3 regions of the Peribacillus sp. NPDC058075 genome follow, and region 2 is predicted to be linked to each of the others. Evidence: riboswitches for the same ligand, from Rfam matches in the RefSeq annotation. Region 2 holds a riboswitch; each other region holds the start of a gene.

Region 1 (4,995 bases), on a different contig from region 2:
TTGCAGAGCGTGCCAACATTAATCGGGGTACATTCTATTTGCATTACACAGATAAATATGAATTGATGAATCACTTACAGCAGGAATTGTTAAATGAACTTCAAACCCGCATTACTGCCATTTTGCCGAAAGAGGCTTTTTTGGCTCTTCATCAACAACAGCTTTACCCGCCTTTCGTAGCGATTTTTCAATTCATCAGTGAACATGCCAACGCATTAAGGGCGATTCTTGGTGATCAGGGCGATCCTTCTTTTGCCAAAAAAATTAAGCGCGTATTCGGTGAAATACTGTTGGAGCGTTTGATCAGCCTGCATCCAGCAGCTAAAGATGAAGCATTCCGCATGTATATGCACGCCTTCCTGACATCGGCGATTTTAGGGGTGATTCAGGAGTGGCTGGAGAATTGTGAAGAACAAACGGCGGAAGAAATGGCGAAAATCCATTTTCAAATCTTGAACTTCATCAGTCAAATGCGCACATTCATCCAATGAACGATTCATTAAAGGCATGTTCCATCAACATGCCTTTAAATCAGATTATATCTTTTCCTTCGTTTCTACCTCTACATCACCAACCGAATAATATCTGCTCTTAGAGGTCTTCATACTAAGCACCGACAACCAAATTGATAAAGCGAACATGATCATGGAACCTAAAATCACCACGAACCTAATCGAAATGAAATGAGCTGAAACACCAACAATTGCGGTAGACATGATGATCAACAAAGCTTCTAACAAACCAAAAACACTTCCGACCCTGCCCATGATTTCCACCGGAATATTATTTTGATAAAAGGTTTGAAAGCCGGTGTTGGCAAAAGCCAATGAAAAGGCAATGATGAAAAATCCGATGGCGGCCAGTGAAAAGGAATTCGAAAAGGCATAGGTCATATAACCTATTGAGACAAATAAAGATCCAAGACCAATCAGGTGCGAGATTTGCACTTTACTGATGAATACGGCATTGACTATGGCACCCACAATGATGCCTGCCCCGGCGATGCTTACGAGGAATCCGTAATCGCTGTCCGACAAAAGGAGCTCAGCCTTGGCAAACGCGGCTTCTTGGGAATCGATCGCCGTTTCCATTACCACCATGCAGCTGAATAAGAAATAAATGAGCATGATATAGGAAGATTTCCGGCTGAAGTCCAGGACGATGCCCCAATCCTTTTTCATGATGGTCCAGGACAGGTAGTGACTGGATTGTTCAAGGGGATGATCCTTTTCAAGATTAGGCATGAATAGAGTGATGATACCGGATAACAATAAGGCAGCCGCGTTAATATAAATCGCCAAAATGGGCGTACCAATCAAGAAAAGGATCCCCGCTAGCGCCGGTCCAATCAAAAAAGCTCCAGAATCCATTAAGCTTCGTAATGAGTTAAATCGTTTCCTCTGTTCAACGGGAATTAATTTTGTAATATATGACCTTGATGTTGTTAAGAATATGGCCCCTGCCATATTGATCACGAAGACAAGGGAATAGATGACCCAAATAGAAGAAGTCAATGGCAGCAAGGCTATGAATACCGTGCGAAATAGGTCAAGTGCCACCATCAGATTCCGCTTATTTATCCGGTCGATCACGCTGCCTGCCCACACATTCGTAAATAGGGCAGCCATCGGTTTAACGATATAAAGTCCAGCTACTGCCAAGGCTGAATCAGTCATATCCAGAACGATTAAATTAAGGGCAATGAAATAAACCCAAGAACCGAAGTTGGAGATACCCATTCCGCACAATAGAATGGATGGGTATTTCCAGGATACTAATGTATTTCTAAATGTCATCGCTTCTCCCCCATGACCGAACAATAAAAAACCCGTTCCAAGCAATGCGTCTCGGGACGAGGTCAATTCGCGGTGCCACCCCATGCGTCACCATACATCCCCAACTATTTTCGGCTGCTTTCGAGGTTCTTTTGGAAAGTGGTCATTTCATTTACTTTTCTCCTCTTTACGCCTATATCTTATTTACTAAATTTTAACATCAATGGTTTTATAATGTAAATAAAGCAAAAAAACTCATTCAAAATAAATGAGTTTAAAAGCAAAACAAGATATGGATTTTTCGCTCAGCGTTCCCGGATAGAACACAGGGATTTTATAATTGAATACCGCTAATGATGTTGGGATTTCAGTTGATTTACCTTAGGGAAAACAATTTTAAAAACGGATTCTTTTTCTTATCCGTTATCCTTAACTCATTCATGATGATTTGATCCTCATGCTCGGCTATCCATTTCCTAAGTGCATCTTTATCCTGGCATTGTGTTAAATATGTCTGGCCACCCTTGCCTGTAGCATTAATAACATATCTATTGAACGTCTTCTCCATAATTGCCCGCCTTTTTAATAAAATGTATTGAACCTTTAAATACGAATGCCATGCTTTTTTCATTATGGTTTACAAAAGAAACATAATATATCTATTACAAATTTTGATTAACAATAGCGTGTTCTGCTTGAAAGTAGTGATTAAAGTACATCGATGGTGGTTATCATAATCGGATTAATCGAACCTATCATAATGTGCTAACTAATATTTGTCAATACGTTTTTTAAATGTAAATGAAACGTAAATTTTCAGTCTTGTTAAAGAAATATTTTTTTACGATTTAGGGGTTTACAACTACTAAATAATGGGAGTAGAATACGTTTATCAATTTAATGCATTTCGGCCTAAACTCAATGGAATTGAGTACGGAGGACCCAATCAATTGGGGTTAATTCTGCCTTGCAGAAGGGATGAGATCAGCTCTTTCGCCATCCTACCCGTCAGCTAACTTCGTCGGCTAAAGCGAAGGAGGTCATAAGACCGCCTATTTCGGGAGTTTTTTTTTCACGCTTTTTGTGGCAAAATAACTGCTCGATGTTTTCGCCGGTCTTTTTATTATGCCTTTAAAAAGATTCTGAAAGCAGATTGATAATTAAAATATCATACAGTTTTACACAATTTTTTTAGGTAGGGATGATCAATTTGATAAAAGCAAAAAATTTGTTGGATCCTCCAAAAATACTTGTACTCGGGTTTGCCATCCTGATACTTATCGGGTCCTATTTATTGACCCTGCCGGTTTCTACTGAAAGTGGGAATGGGCTTTCTTTTCTTGATGCTTTATTCACCGCAACCTCCGCTACTTGTGTAACAGGGCTGGTCGTAGTGGATACTGGATCGACCTTCACCACTTTTGGTGAGTTGGTCTTCTTAACACTGATTCAGATAGGCGGCTTAGGGTTCATGTCATTTGCGACGTTTTTCTTTTTCCTTTTAGGCAAAAAGATTTCTTTAAAAGGCAGGTTACTCTTGCAGGAATCCTTAAATAATCTATCCATGGCAGGTGTAGTCAGATTAGTGAAGCGGCTTTTAATTTTCACAGCCATCATTGAGGGCATTGGCGCCCTTATTTTATCGATTCGCTTTTCTTTTGACATGCCTATCGGCAAAGCAATCTATTACGGGGTATTTCATTCCATATCGAATTTCAATAATGCCGGCTTTGATTTAATGGGGGAATTCAGGAGTTTGACTCCTTATGTATCTGATCCATTCGTAACCCTTACCGTCGCCTTCCTCATCACGTTTGGCGGAATAGGTTTTATCGTGATGAATGAACTATACGAATATCGTGACACCCATCGTTTATCCGTACATACGAAGATTGTTCTGGCGACTAGCTTGACCCTTACGATTGCCGGTGCAATTTTAATCTTCTTATTCGAGTTCGACAATGCCAAGACATTGCAGCCTTTATCTCTCATGGGTAAAACGCTGTCATCAATATTTCAATCGGTATCACCAAGGACGGCAGGCTCCAATACGCTGAATATCCCTGATTTAACTCAGCCAACATTACTGCTCATCATTTTTCTGATGTTCGTCGGGGCTTCACCTGGATCGACTGGCGGCGGGATTAAAACGACTACATTAGCAACGCTTGTTGGAACGGTTTGGTCACAGATTAAAGGAAAGGGTGATGTGGTATTATTCCGGCACCGCATTGTGAGTGAGACGATCTTTAAAGCATTATCCGTTACATTCATTGGCGTATCCATGGTTTCAATGATCTCCATTCTGTTGACCATCACTGAAAGCGGAACTGATTTCTTGATGATTTTGTTTGAAGCCACTTCAGCATTCGCCACCGTGGGACTTTCAATGGGTTTGACCCCGGAATTATCACCGGTTGGCCGGATGCTCATCATTTTCACGATGTTTGCAGGCCGGGTGGGTCCTTTGACTTTGGCCTTTGCTATCGCCATGAGGCGCAAACCAGATCCGTTCCGCCGTCCAAAAGGGAAAATCATGATTGGTTAATCGTAAATGAAGGAGTGTAAAAGATGGGAAAACGACAATATGCCGTGATCGGCTTAGGCAGATTCGGAACCAGTGTGGCCCATAGATTATATACGGCCGGCCAAGAGGTATTGGGGATTGATGTCAACGAGGAAAGAGTCGAGAATGCAGAACTTAGCGTTACCCATGCGGTCATGGCGGATACGACTGAAGAAGAGACATTGAAGTCAATCGGAATCCGTAATTTCGATTGTGTCATCGTAGCCATCGGAAATGACATGCAATCGAGCATTTTAACTACCTTGCTTTTAAAAGAGCTTGGGGTCGAAAAGGTCATTGCCAAAGCCCTTAATAAAAATCACGGTCAGGTGCTCACTAAAGTCGGTGCCGACTGGGTCATCTATCCTGAGAGGGATATGGGGGAACGGGTCGCGAATCAGCTCCTTTCCCCTAACATGCTGAACTATATAGAGCTCTCTAAAGAATACAATATCGAGGAAATCATCCTCCCCTTGAGCATGAAGGGAAAAAGTCTCAGGGAGCTAGATTTGCGTGCAAAATATAATATCAGCGTCATTGCTATCGTGAGTAATGGAGAAATTATCATAGCACCCTCACCGGATCAGGATATCCATGAAAAAGATATGCTTTTAGTGGTCGGCAATAAAGAAGATCTACCCGTCTTTGCCAATA
Region 2 (4,995 bases):
CCCTTCATTTTATGTGGCAATTGGTTGACCTATATCAAAAAAGGTGAAAATAAATCCCTGAAAAAGAATAGATTTACCTTTGAAGCAAATATTATGGATATATGAATTGAGTCAAGAGGTGTATATTTTGCCAATTGAAAAACAAGAGAGAACACAAATCCTTTTTGCCTTAATCGTCATTGTTTTATATCTTTCTCCTTTATTCATCCTTGGAGAAAATGCTCATATTCGCGTACATGATAATTTGGATTCCAACCTTGCCTGGTATAAAGTCCTTTCAGAAAGCGGTGAGTTATTCGGTTCGATAGACGCCAAAATTCCCCAGATCATGAATGGGCTGCCCCGAAATGCCTTTGGCAGTGAGTTCAGTATTATCGTGTGGCTTTATGCACTTTTTCCGACAATGGTTGCATATGCAATAAGCCAGGCATTAACAAGATTCATTGCATTCTTGGGTATGTATATCTTATTAAAGAAACATTTGGTTACAGGAAGTCAATCAGGTTGGATCAGGGTTGGAACATCCTTGGCCTTTGCCCTTACCCCATTTTGGCCATCGGGCATGCTCAGTACACTTGGGATGCCGCTGGCACTTTGGGCTTTTTTGAATATTCGCAGCAAGGACCATTCGTGGAAGAATTATTTGGTCCTTACACTTTTACCGCTTTATTCAAGCATTGTGCTTGGTTTTTTCTTTTTCCTAGTTGCAATGGGCTTTCATTGGTTAACGGATGTGATCCGGAGAAAAGGGTGGAATATACCATTCCTTCTTTCGATCGTGTATATGACCTTCATTTTTGGTTTGGTGGAGTATCGTTTGGTGTCTTCCTTCATTTTTGATTCGGAGCCAAACAGCAGAGATGAATATTTTCACGCCAGGCTGCCGCTCGATCGGGTCATCAAGCTTACTTTCAAAAATTTCGTTCTTGGGCATACGCATGTCATGACTGTACATGCGCTTATCATTCTGCCGATTACCGTCTTTGCCCTTTATATCATTCTGACCAAAAAACTGTGGAGACAGGAAAAGGTATATGTATTTTTATTCGGCTTGAATTTTATACTCTCAGCATGGTACGCATTTTGGTTTTATAAAGGCTGGCTTCCTTTAACGGAAAGGTTTCACACTTTGGATACCTTTAATTTTGCCAGATTTCACTTTTTAAGGCCGATGGTGATTTACTTGGGCTTTGCCCTCGCGATAAAAATCATTTGGGAACAAAGCGATTATGCTAAGAAAACCCTTTCTATTTTCATCGCCGTTCAAATTTTGATCTTAATAGGCTTCAATGAAGAAATCACTTACAATAAAAAACCTTCCTTTAAAGAGTTCTATTCAGAAAGCCTTTTTCAGGAAATAAAAGATCATATTGACCTTCCACAGGAAGAGTATCGTGTTGCTAGCATTGGACTGCATCCTGCAATCGCACAATTTAATGGATTTTACACCCTCGATAGCTATAACAATTTCTATCCGCTTTCTTACAAACATCAATTTCGTCAAATAATTGAAAACGAATTGGCTAAGAATAAAAACATCAGAATCTACTTTGATGAATGGGGAGGACGTTGTTACCTATATACCGATGAGCTTGGGAAGCATTATATGTTCAAGAAAGGCTCAAAGAAAGAGCTGGAAAATTTGGACCTTAATATGGATGCGTTTAAAGGATTAGGCGGGAAGTATATATTTTCTGCCATCCCAATCAACAACGCGAAGGAAAACGGATTGGTAATAGATAGGGTTTTCACAAAGAAAGGCAGCATATGGAAAATATATGTATACAGAGTCATATGAAAGGGGGGAATAGAATGAATTCACCGATATTGACGATTGTTGTACCTTGTTATAACGAAGAAAGCGTTTTGCAGGATACCATTTCACAGCTTTGTGGATTGATGAAGGGATTAGTCGAAGAAAACGTTGTTTCTGGTCAGAGTAAAATTCTGCTTGTTGATGATGGAAGCAAAGATCAAACCTGGAAGATCATTTATAAGGAAACGATCCATAATGAATTGGTTCGCGGGCTAAAGCTTTCCAGGAATGCAGGACATCAAAATGCACTTCTGGCAGGATTGTTTACAGCCAAGGAAGCCTCGGATTGTGTGATTTCCATTGATGCAGATTTACAGGATGATATTCAAGTCATCCCTGAATTCATTCGGAAATTCAATGAAGGATGTGAAATCGTATATGGTGTCCGCCAGAAAAGGGACCTTGATTCATTTTTTAAACGGACATCTGCAACTGGTTTTTATAAATTGATGAACAAAATGGGGGTTAACCTTGTCTATAATCATGCCGATTTCCGGCTAATGAGCAAAAGGGCGATCGCGGAGCTGGAACGATTTGATGAAACCAATCTTTTTTTACGGGGGATTGTCCCGCTCATTGGATTTAAGACGGACTCTGTTTATTATGACCGAAAAGAAAGATTGGCCGGGGAAACGAAATATCCATTTAAGAAGATGGTTGCTTTTGCGCTTGATGGCATTACTTCCTTTTCAGTTACACCGATCCGGATTGTCTTATGGCTAGGATGTCTTTCCTTTTTCATTAGCTTACTTTTTGGGTCTTACTTTTTATGGTTAAAGTTTTATGGACAGACTGAAACTGGTTGGACCTCATTAATCACCTCCATTTGGTTGATTGGCGGACTGCAGCTGATTGCTGTCGGCTTGATTGGGGAATATATCGGTAAAATCTATAATGAATCCAAACGCCGGCCTAAATATATTGTTGATCTTGATCTATTTAATCCGCTCGATTTAAAAAAACGGGAGCAACTGGACAATGAACGGAACAGTATTGAAAAACTATCTAAAACACACTAACTCCTTCATCCGCTTTTTATTGGTTGGAATAGTCAATACAGCGGTTGGACTTTCCATCATGCTTTTTCTTATGAATGTCCTTGAATTATCTTACTGGGTCTCCACCTTTTTCGGCAATGGTACGGGTGCTATAACGAGTTTTCTTTTGAACAGGACTTTTACCTTTAAAAGCGATATAGAATGGGGGCGAGGAGTTGCCCGTTTCTTTTGCGTCATCCTGATTTGTTATTCCGCAGCGTATTCTATAGGCCAAGCTATTGCAGAATCTCTGGAAGGATCCGTTCATTTATCCATACAACAAAATTTGGCTGTTCTCATAGGAACAATCTTTTATACCTTGCTTAACTATATTGGCCAGAAATATTTTGTCTTTAAAAAAGGCAATTTGAGACCAATTCAAGAAGGAAGGAACTAATTAGGTGAATCAGTGGAAGAGTGCCCCTATCGGAAGGATAGTAAGGCGGAACTTGATATTTAATAAGTTTCCCCTTTTTATGACGATCCGAGCTGGGGCAGATCTGGTTAATTTCTTTCATCGCCTTCGCCTTCTCCATGAGGCTGATTTTTTTACCTTTTCGGATGTTCAGACTCCTGCATTATTTCTTTATTAGACGTTTACTTACCTCCTTTCCGACCTTCGAATCATGTCATTGCAGGACTTATGTTATATACGTCAAAAACAAAACCTCACGAACAAAGAATTTTTCTATTTTTGAGCAAAATTTTCATTTACTTTTCCATTTCACGGGAGTATGATAATCAACAGTTTCATATTTCTAAATCGCTTAAACCTTATGGTGCGGGGGACCCGTTATTGGGGTTGTTTACAATCCAAGGGGTGAATCCTTTAAAAGGTAGGGCTACTCTTAGGTCCGAATCCGACAGCTAACCTCGTAAGCGTTATATGAGAAGGAAGGTGGAGCTTGTTAGACAAAAAAATTGATGTCTACAGGTCTATTTAGCTATGACTTGTAGGCATTTTTGTGTTTCGTTTCGTTTTTTTGCTGCAGCTGGGCAACATAAACTTATAAATTAACTATGGTGGTGAATGCTTGATGTTATCTTCTATAAAGAGGTTCTTGATTGGGAGACCTTTAAAATCCAATGCACTTGGTGAACAAAAGCTTAACAAAACAAAGGCTTTGGCGATATTATCTTCTGATGCTTTGTCTTCGGTTGCATATGGACCGGAGCAAATATTGATTGTCCTGATCACGGTCGGTGCTGCAGCATTTTGGTATTCCATCCCTATCGCGATCGGAGTATTGATCCTGTTAGCGGCATTGATTTTGTCCTATAGACAAATCATTTTCGCTTATCCGCATGGCGGGGGGGCCTATGTGGTTTCAAAAAACAATTTAGGAGTCAATCCAGGGTTGATAGCTGGAGGATCCTTATTGGTGGATTATATATTAACGGTAGCTGTAAGTGTTTCTGCAGGTACGGATGCCATCACGTCCGCTTTTCCCGGCCTGCATTCATATAATGTCGTCATAGCCATCATTTTCGTCATTCTACTTACAATCCTGAATCTTCGGGGGGTTACGGAGTCGGCCTCTGTTTTGGCTTATCCCGTGTACCTATTCGTTTTAGCTTTGTTCATCTTGATTGGTGTTGGAATTTACAAGATTTTGACGGGGGGAGTTTCACCGGAATTGCACACGTCACTCGGGACTCCGGTAGCGGGCATCAGTTTATTCATCCTGCTAAGAGCATTTGCATCAGGAAGCTCCGCATTGACAGGCGTAGAAGCAATTTCCAATGCAATCCCGAACTTTAAAGATCCAGCCCCGAATAATGCTGCGAAAACGTTAATAGCGATGGGTTCATTGCTAGCTGTATTATTTTCGGGAATCGTATTCTTAGCCTATTATTTAAGCATCGTTCCAAGCGCAGAGGTAACGGTCGTCTCCCAGATCGCTGAAGAAATCTTTGGACGGAATTTCATGTATTTCTTCATTCAAGGTACGACTGCATTGATCTTGATACTTGCGGCCAATACTGGCTATTCGGCTTTCCCTCTGCTTGCAGTAAATCTGGCGAAGGATAAATTCATACCAAGGGCGTTTACGATCAGAGGGGACCGATTAGGGTATTCCAATGGAATCATCATACTGGGACTTGCATCCATCATCTTGATAGTCGCATTTGAAGGACATA
Region 3 (4,995 bases), on a different contig from region 2:
TGCTTTTCCAATGATTACTATAAACGGAACACAGGTTAAAACCGCCACGTCCTGTGGCAACACCTGTGCTAGCACATCTTGTGCGTCGCGGGCGTTTACAGGCTGTTGGCCCACCACATTTCTTTTTCATTACATTTGCCACTGTTTTTCTTACAGCCTGTTAATGCGGGGTAAAGCGAAACTTCCATCATTGATGCTTTTCCAATGATTACTATAAACGGAACACAGGTTAAAACCGCCACGTCCTGTGGCAACACCTGTGCTTCGCCCTCTCTTATCTTTTATGCAAGAGATGGTAAGTCTTACACCTAAAAAATTCAAGGGTGTCAAATAATCCAAACCACGAACCACGGAAGTTGGGTTAATCAGGAGAATGATGTATTTTTAATAACGCTTTCCCATACCTTTTCTTTTCGATTAAAGATGATAAAGGCATCCGGCTCCCTAATATCTCTATCTGAAAAGTCATCATGCATTTCATCCATGTTTAAATAATCCCCTACGACCCATGCCGGTATCTCAATTTTCGTTCTTGTATACTTAACATGCCGAAAGGAAAAAACGAGCCCCTCTGCCAGGATATGAGCCAAGGAAGAAATGATTTCTGCCGGAATCGCCGTCAGCTCTCTTTTCTTTCTGATTCCAAGCCAATTCCTCTCTACTTTTAAAAGCTCCAGCTTTAGCGGAATGAGGCTTCCTAACATCATATAATATGTCGAAAGAGAACGAAAATAAATTTTATTGAACCAGCCATCATCCTGGGCAAGGTACACAAATTGATTATTCAATTTACGGAAAAATGGAGGATCCAGATGAGTTTTTGCGTGCCCTAAATATAATAGTTCCGCTATTTCCCTTCCATCCAATTCATCCAACCCTTCTCTTTCTTCAAAATCGATCCAACAGAAATCTCCATATGCCCGGACATTTTCTTTAACGAGCTTTGCGATATCTTCAGATGAAGCACTCTCTAGCAGGACATTCAAATTGTATTCCCCGCCATTGAATTCATGTTTCAATAATAAGATGGAATCCAACGTATATGGCAACGAATAGACGAATTCACGAAAATTGAGTCCATTAAAAAGGACAAACCGTTCGGAAGCCTGCATATGCATATATAAGATATCGTTGCTATCATTCTTCATAACCTGACCCCCTCCGAGCTCTTATCAATAATGTTATTTTACCAAACTTTTGGGTTTTCACGTAAGTTATATACCCTCCATTAATCATTAGCAGGGACCTTGTGAATAATGCGCAACAGTACTCCATATTAACCCACATGTTAAGGAACACACTCGACAACCTCGAAATATCCATATTATAGGAAGAATGAAGATTTGGAGGATAAATCATGGATAAAATGCTGATGCAACTAAAAGATTAGGTCTGTGGCAATCAGAGAAATATGCATTATAAAAATATTTAAATCGGGAAGATGCAATCCTTGATATCGGATGCGGTACAGGAAGAACCACCTTCGCTCTATATAAAAAGGGATTCCAAAATCCAACGGGAATCGACCTAACACCAGCCATGCTTAATGAAGCCGAAAAAATAGGGATGCAACAAACCTCCCTTTCAACGGCTCATCATTCAATAAAGCAATTTTTGCTTTTAATGGTTTAATGCAAATTCCCCAGCGATAAAACCGCACATTGGCTTTAAAAGAAATCAACCGTATGTTAAAACCTGAAAGACTCTTCATTTTCACAACACATGACGTGATAAAAACGAAAATCACCTGAACTTCTGGGAACAAGAGGAAATGATTTGGTGTGTTGGTAAACAAGATGAGAGGCTTTATGAATTTGGGGATATTATCATATCCGGAAAGACGCTTCAAGAAGATACTTACCTCCATATCCCAACTAACTTGAAGTACTTGTGTGCCTGGAGGAAGCAAGGTTTACAGTCATCGAAAGCATTTATCGAAGTGAATCATTCCATGATGTCAACGCTTTCTCTTCCGCTTGCCGCTTTTGGATCGTCAAAAAATAAGGAAGAGCTTTTTCATTCAAAAAAAATCCAGAGTGACATTTCACTCTGGATTTTTTGTATTAAGAAACTTGTTCTAGTTCTTTTTTGGAAGGAGGGTTGAATTGACCTTCCCATTTAGAGATAACGATAGCCGCAAGTGAATTACCGATAACGTTTACTACTGTACGTCCCATATCAAGAATACGGTCGATACCTGCAATAAATGCTAGACCTTCAATAGGAATACCGACAGTTCCCAATGTCGCTAAAAGAACTACGAAAGATACACCTGGTACACCAGCAATCCCCTTGGAAGTGATCATTAACACTAGCATCAGCGTAATTTGCTCATACATGCTTAAATCAATGCCGTACATTTGAGCGATGAAGATAGCCGCTAACGCTTGGTATAATGTTGAACCATCAAGGTTAAAAGAGTATCCAGTCGGGATAACAAATGTAGCAATATGCTTCGGACATCCCGCTTTCTCCATTTTTTCCATGATTCTCGGAAGAACCGCTTCAGAACTTGCAGTAGAGAAAGCAAGAATCAATTCTTCTTTTAGAAGTTTAATCAATGTAAAGATATTAAATCCTACAAATTTCGCAATAAGACCAAGGATGACAATTACAAAGAAAATCATCGTTCCGTAAACAGAAAGCGCTAACTTTCCTAACGGAATTAAAGATTCCAAACCGAACTTGGAGATCGTCACACCGATTAATGCAAATACACCGATAGGAGCGAATTTCATGACCATGTTAGTCAGGTAGAACATTCCTTCAGCTACACCTTGGAAGAAACGGAATACCGGTTTACCTTTTTCACCGATGGCCGCAATACTTAGTCCAAACAACACGGAGAAGAAAATGATCGCTAGCATATCGCCTTCTACCATGGCTTTTACTGGATTGGATGGCACGATGTGTACAAGTGTATCTACGAACGATTCATGCTGCTTAGTTTCTGCTGTATCAACATATGTGGAGATATCAGTTTGTTCCAGGTTATTCATATTCACACCAGCACCAGGCTGGATGATATTCGCTGAAATTAAACCAACAGCAATCGCTATCATAGTTACGACAACAAAGTATGATAATGATTTAGCACCTAGTTTACCTACCGCTTTCAAGTCACCTACACCGGCAACTGCAACGATAAGGCTGGATACGATGATCGGCACAACAATCATTTTAATCATTCGTAGGAAAATGTCCCCGAATGGCTGTAAAAAGTTTTGGGCCGTCTCACTACCATAAAAAATGGCACCAACGATAATCCCTAGAATTAAACCAATGAAAATTTGGCTAGCTAAACTTAATTTGAATTTCTTCATTTACTTTCCTCACCTTCCATAAAGTCTTTGATGCAAAAACATTTTTGTCTCGGTAAGGGAAACAAGATACTAATAAAAGAAAGTAATTTTTCTTTTTTTGAAAAACTCTGTCTTTACGCCGAAAAAAAAGACACTTCATGTGTCGATTTCTTATTGGCGTGAATATTCACACATGTTCCCTTAAAGACGCTGACGAGGTTAGCTGTCGGGTTAGGAATTGGAAACACAAATGCCCTTTCATTTCTGAATTCACCCCTAGCGGATAAAATCCACAAAAATGGGTCCCCCGTTCTTGGAATAAGATTAAGCGAGTTAACTTATAATAAAATATTATACTAAAAATGATAATCTGTAAATATTTATTATCATCAGTTCAAGAAAAAATCTTTAAAAATGTCTGAATATTCTGCATTAAAGGCTATTGTATCTATAATTACTCTCCCCGATTTTTACTCATATAAGTTATATTGATATATAATTAACAATTATTTGACATCACCTCTCTTGATGTAAGAAGCGGTTATTTTTCCAACATGCCAAGCAACAGATATCTTACTTTTTCCCGAGAGGTGAATTTTTTATAAGTTGCTGCTTTCACTTTTTCAAATTGAATTGGGGTAATGAAATAAGAATGGTTCTTCGCCACATTCGGCTCCATTAGGATGACGTCCCCCACCGACGGTCCCTTTATGATTTCTTGCATCCCTTCAGCCTTAAGCCCTTTTGTAATGTAATGTTTATCCACATAGCCATTTTTAGTCAATTTGTAAATATAAGGATGTTTATGGTATTGTACCGCCTCAATAGGAATGGAGGGTACACCGGCTTTCTCATTGGTTATTACAGTAAGATTCACTTTGGTTCCCACCAACAAAGCTTCCGTTTCTTCACCTTCCGATTCGATTAGTGCCTGAAATGGAAATCTGTTATCTTTTTTTAATGACGGCTCTTCAGCGGGATAGGAATGGATGCGGCCTATCGTCCCTTTCAATGCCTTTTTTGAATCAGAGGAACTTGCTTTTATAGTCATGCCCACTTCAGCCTTTTTCATTTCCTCTTCAGAGAAATCCCCTTCAATTGCCATATTTGTCGAAACAATGGATATAATGGGATTATCCAGGTTTTTATTGATATTTTTAACTACACCATCAGCCTCACTCGTCGACACTACCGCACTGGACTGCCCCTCAATTGAACTTATTTTAGCGTCAAGCATTTTCACTTTTTCATTCAAGCTGTTTTCTTCCAGTTCCTGCTTGTACATTTCTTGCTCAATGTTACTTTTAATAAGATCTGCCGAACTTGTTGTTATATCAATTTTCAAGTTTTTTTCCACCGATTCATCAATGGCTGCTTTTTCAGGATTACTGGTCAGGGTCCATTGATAAGAACTCAACTTCCCTATGTATTCCTCAATCCCTGCAATTTCTCCCTCAGCTGCTGTTTTCTCCGCTTCCAAGTTCGCTTTAAGAGCATCAAGTTCGGTCGTCGTATACTCAAACAACGAAGAGCCGGCCGTAATCGCATCGCCTTCTTTAACAAGGAATTTCTTAAAATCATTTTTCTTGGTATCAAAATAGATATCATACACTTCTACAGGTTTAATTACCCCATTTGTTTGAATAGTATCCGTAATTGTATCTTTTTTTACCTTTGTCCAGTTTTCAACGAA

The links. Region 2 has a riboswitch for cyclic di-AMP ahead of ACFVS1_RS00750 (APC family permease). Riboswitches for the same ligand answer to the same signal wherever they lie in the genome.
Region 1: linked by a shared signal. The riboswitch ahead of ACFVS1_RS21080 (TrkH family potassium uptake protein) and the one ahead of ACFVS1_RS00750 (APC family permease) in region 2 are both predicted to bind cyclic di-AMP.
Region 3: linked by a shared signal. The riboswitch ahead of ACFVS1_RS26285 (cation:dicarboxylate symporter family transporter) and the one ahead of ACFVS1_RS00750 (APC family permease) in region 2 are both predicted to bind cyclic di-AMP.

The regions. Positions count from the first base shown of each region.
Region 1 covers NZ_JBHVSL010000003.1:58,474-63,468, forward strand. Annotated here, with positions in the region: gene ACFVS1_RS21065 (TetR/AcrR family transcriptional regulator) at 1-491, shown strand, start outside; gene ACFVS1_RS21070 (MFS transporter) at 537-1,796, opposite strand; gene ACFVS1_RS21075 (hypothetical protein) at 2,152-2,343, opposite strand; cyclic di-AMP (ydaO/yuaA leader) riboswitch at 2,675-2,817, shown strand; gene ACFVS1_RS21080 (TrkH family potassium uptake protein) at 2,986-4,323, shown strand; gene ACFVS1_RS21085 (potassium channel family protein) at 4,347-4,995, shown strand, end outside.
Region 2 covers NZ_JBHVSL010000001.1:141,811-146,805, forward strand. Annotated here, with positions in the region: gene ACFVS1_RS00735 (DUF6044 family protein) at 128-1,798, shown strand; gene ACFVS1_RS00740 (glycosyltransferase family 2 protein) at 1,813-2,835, shown strand; gene ACFVS1_RS00745 (GtrA family protein) at 2,795-3,250, shown strand; cyclic di-AMP (ydaO/yuaA leader) riboswitch at 3,608-3,751, shown strand; gene ACFVS1_RS00750 (APC family permease) at 3,891-4,995, shown strand, end outside.
Region 3 covers NZ_JBHVSL010000011.1:7,510-12,504, reverse strand. Annotated here, with positions in the region: gene ACFVS1_RS26295 (hypothetical protein) at 366-1,148, opposite strand; gene ACFVS1_RS26290 (class I SAM-dependent methyltransferase) at 1,447-1,632, shown strand; gene ACFVS1_RS26285 (cation:dicarboxylate symporter family transporter) at 2,064-3,323, opposite strand; cyclic di-AMP (ydaO/yuaA leader) riboswitch at 3,496-3,643, opposite strand; gene ACFVS1_RS26280 (efflux RND transporter periplasmic adaptor subunit) at 3,844-4,995, opposite strand, start outside.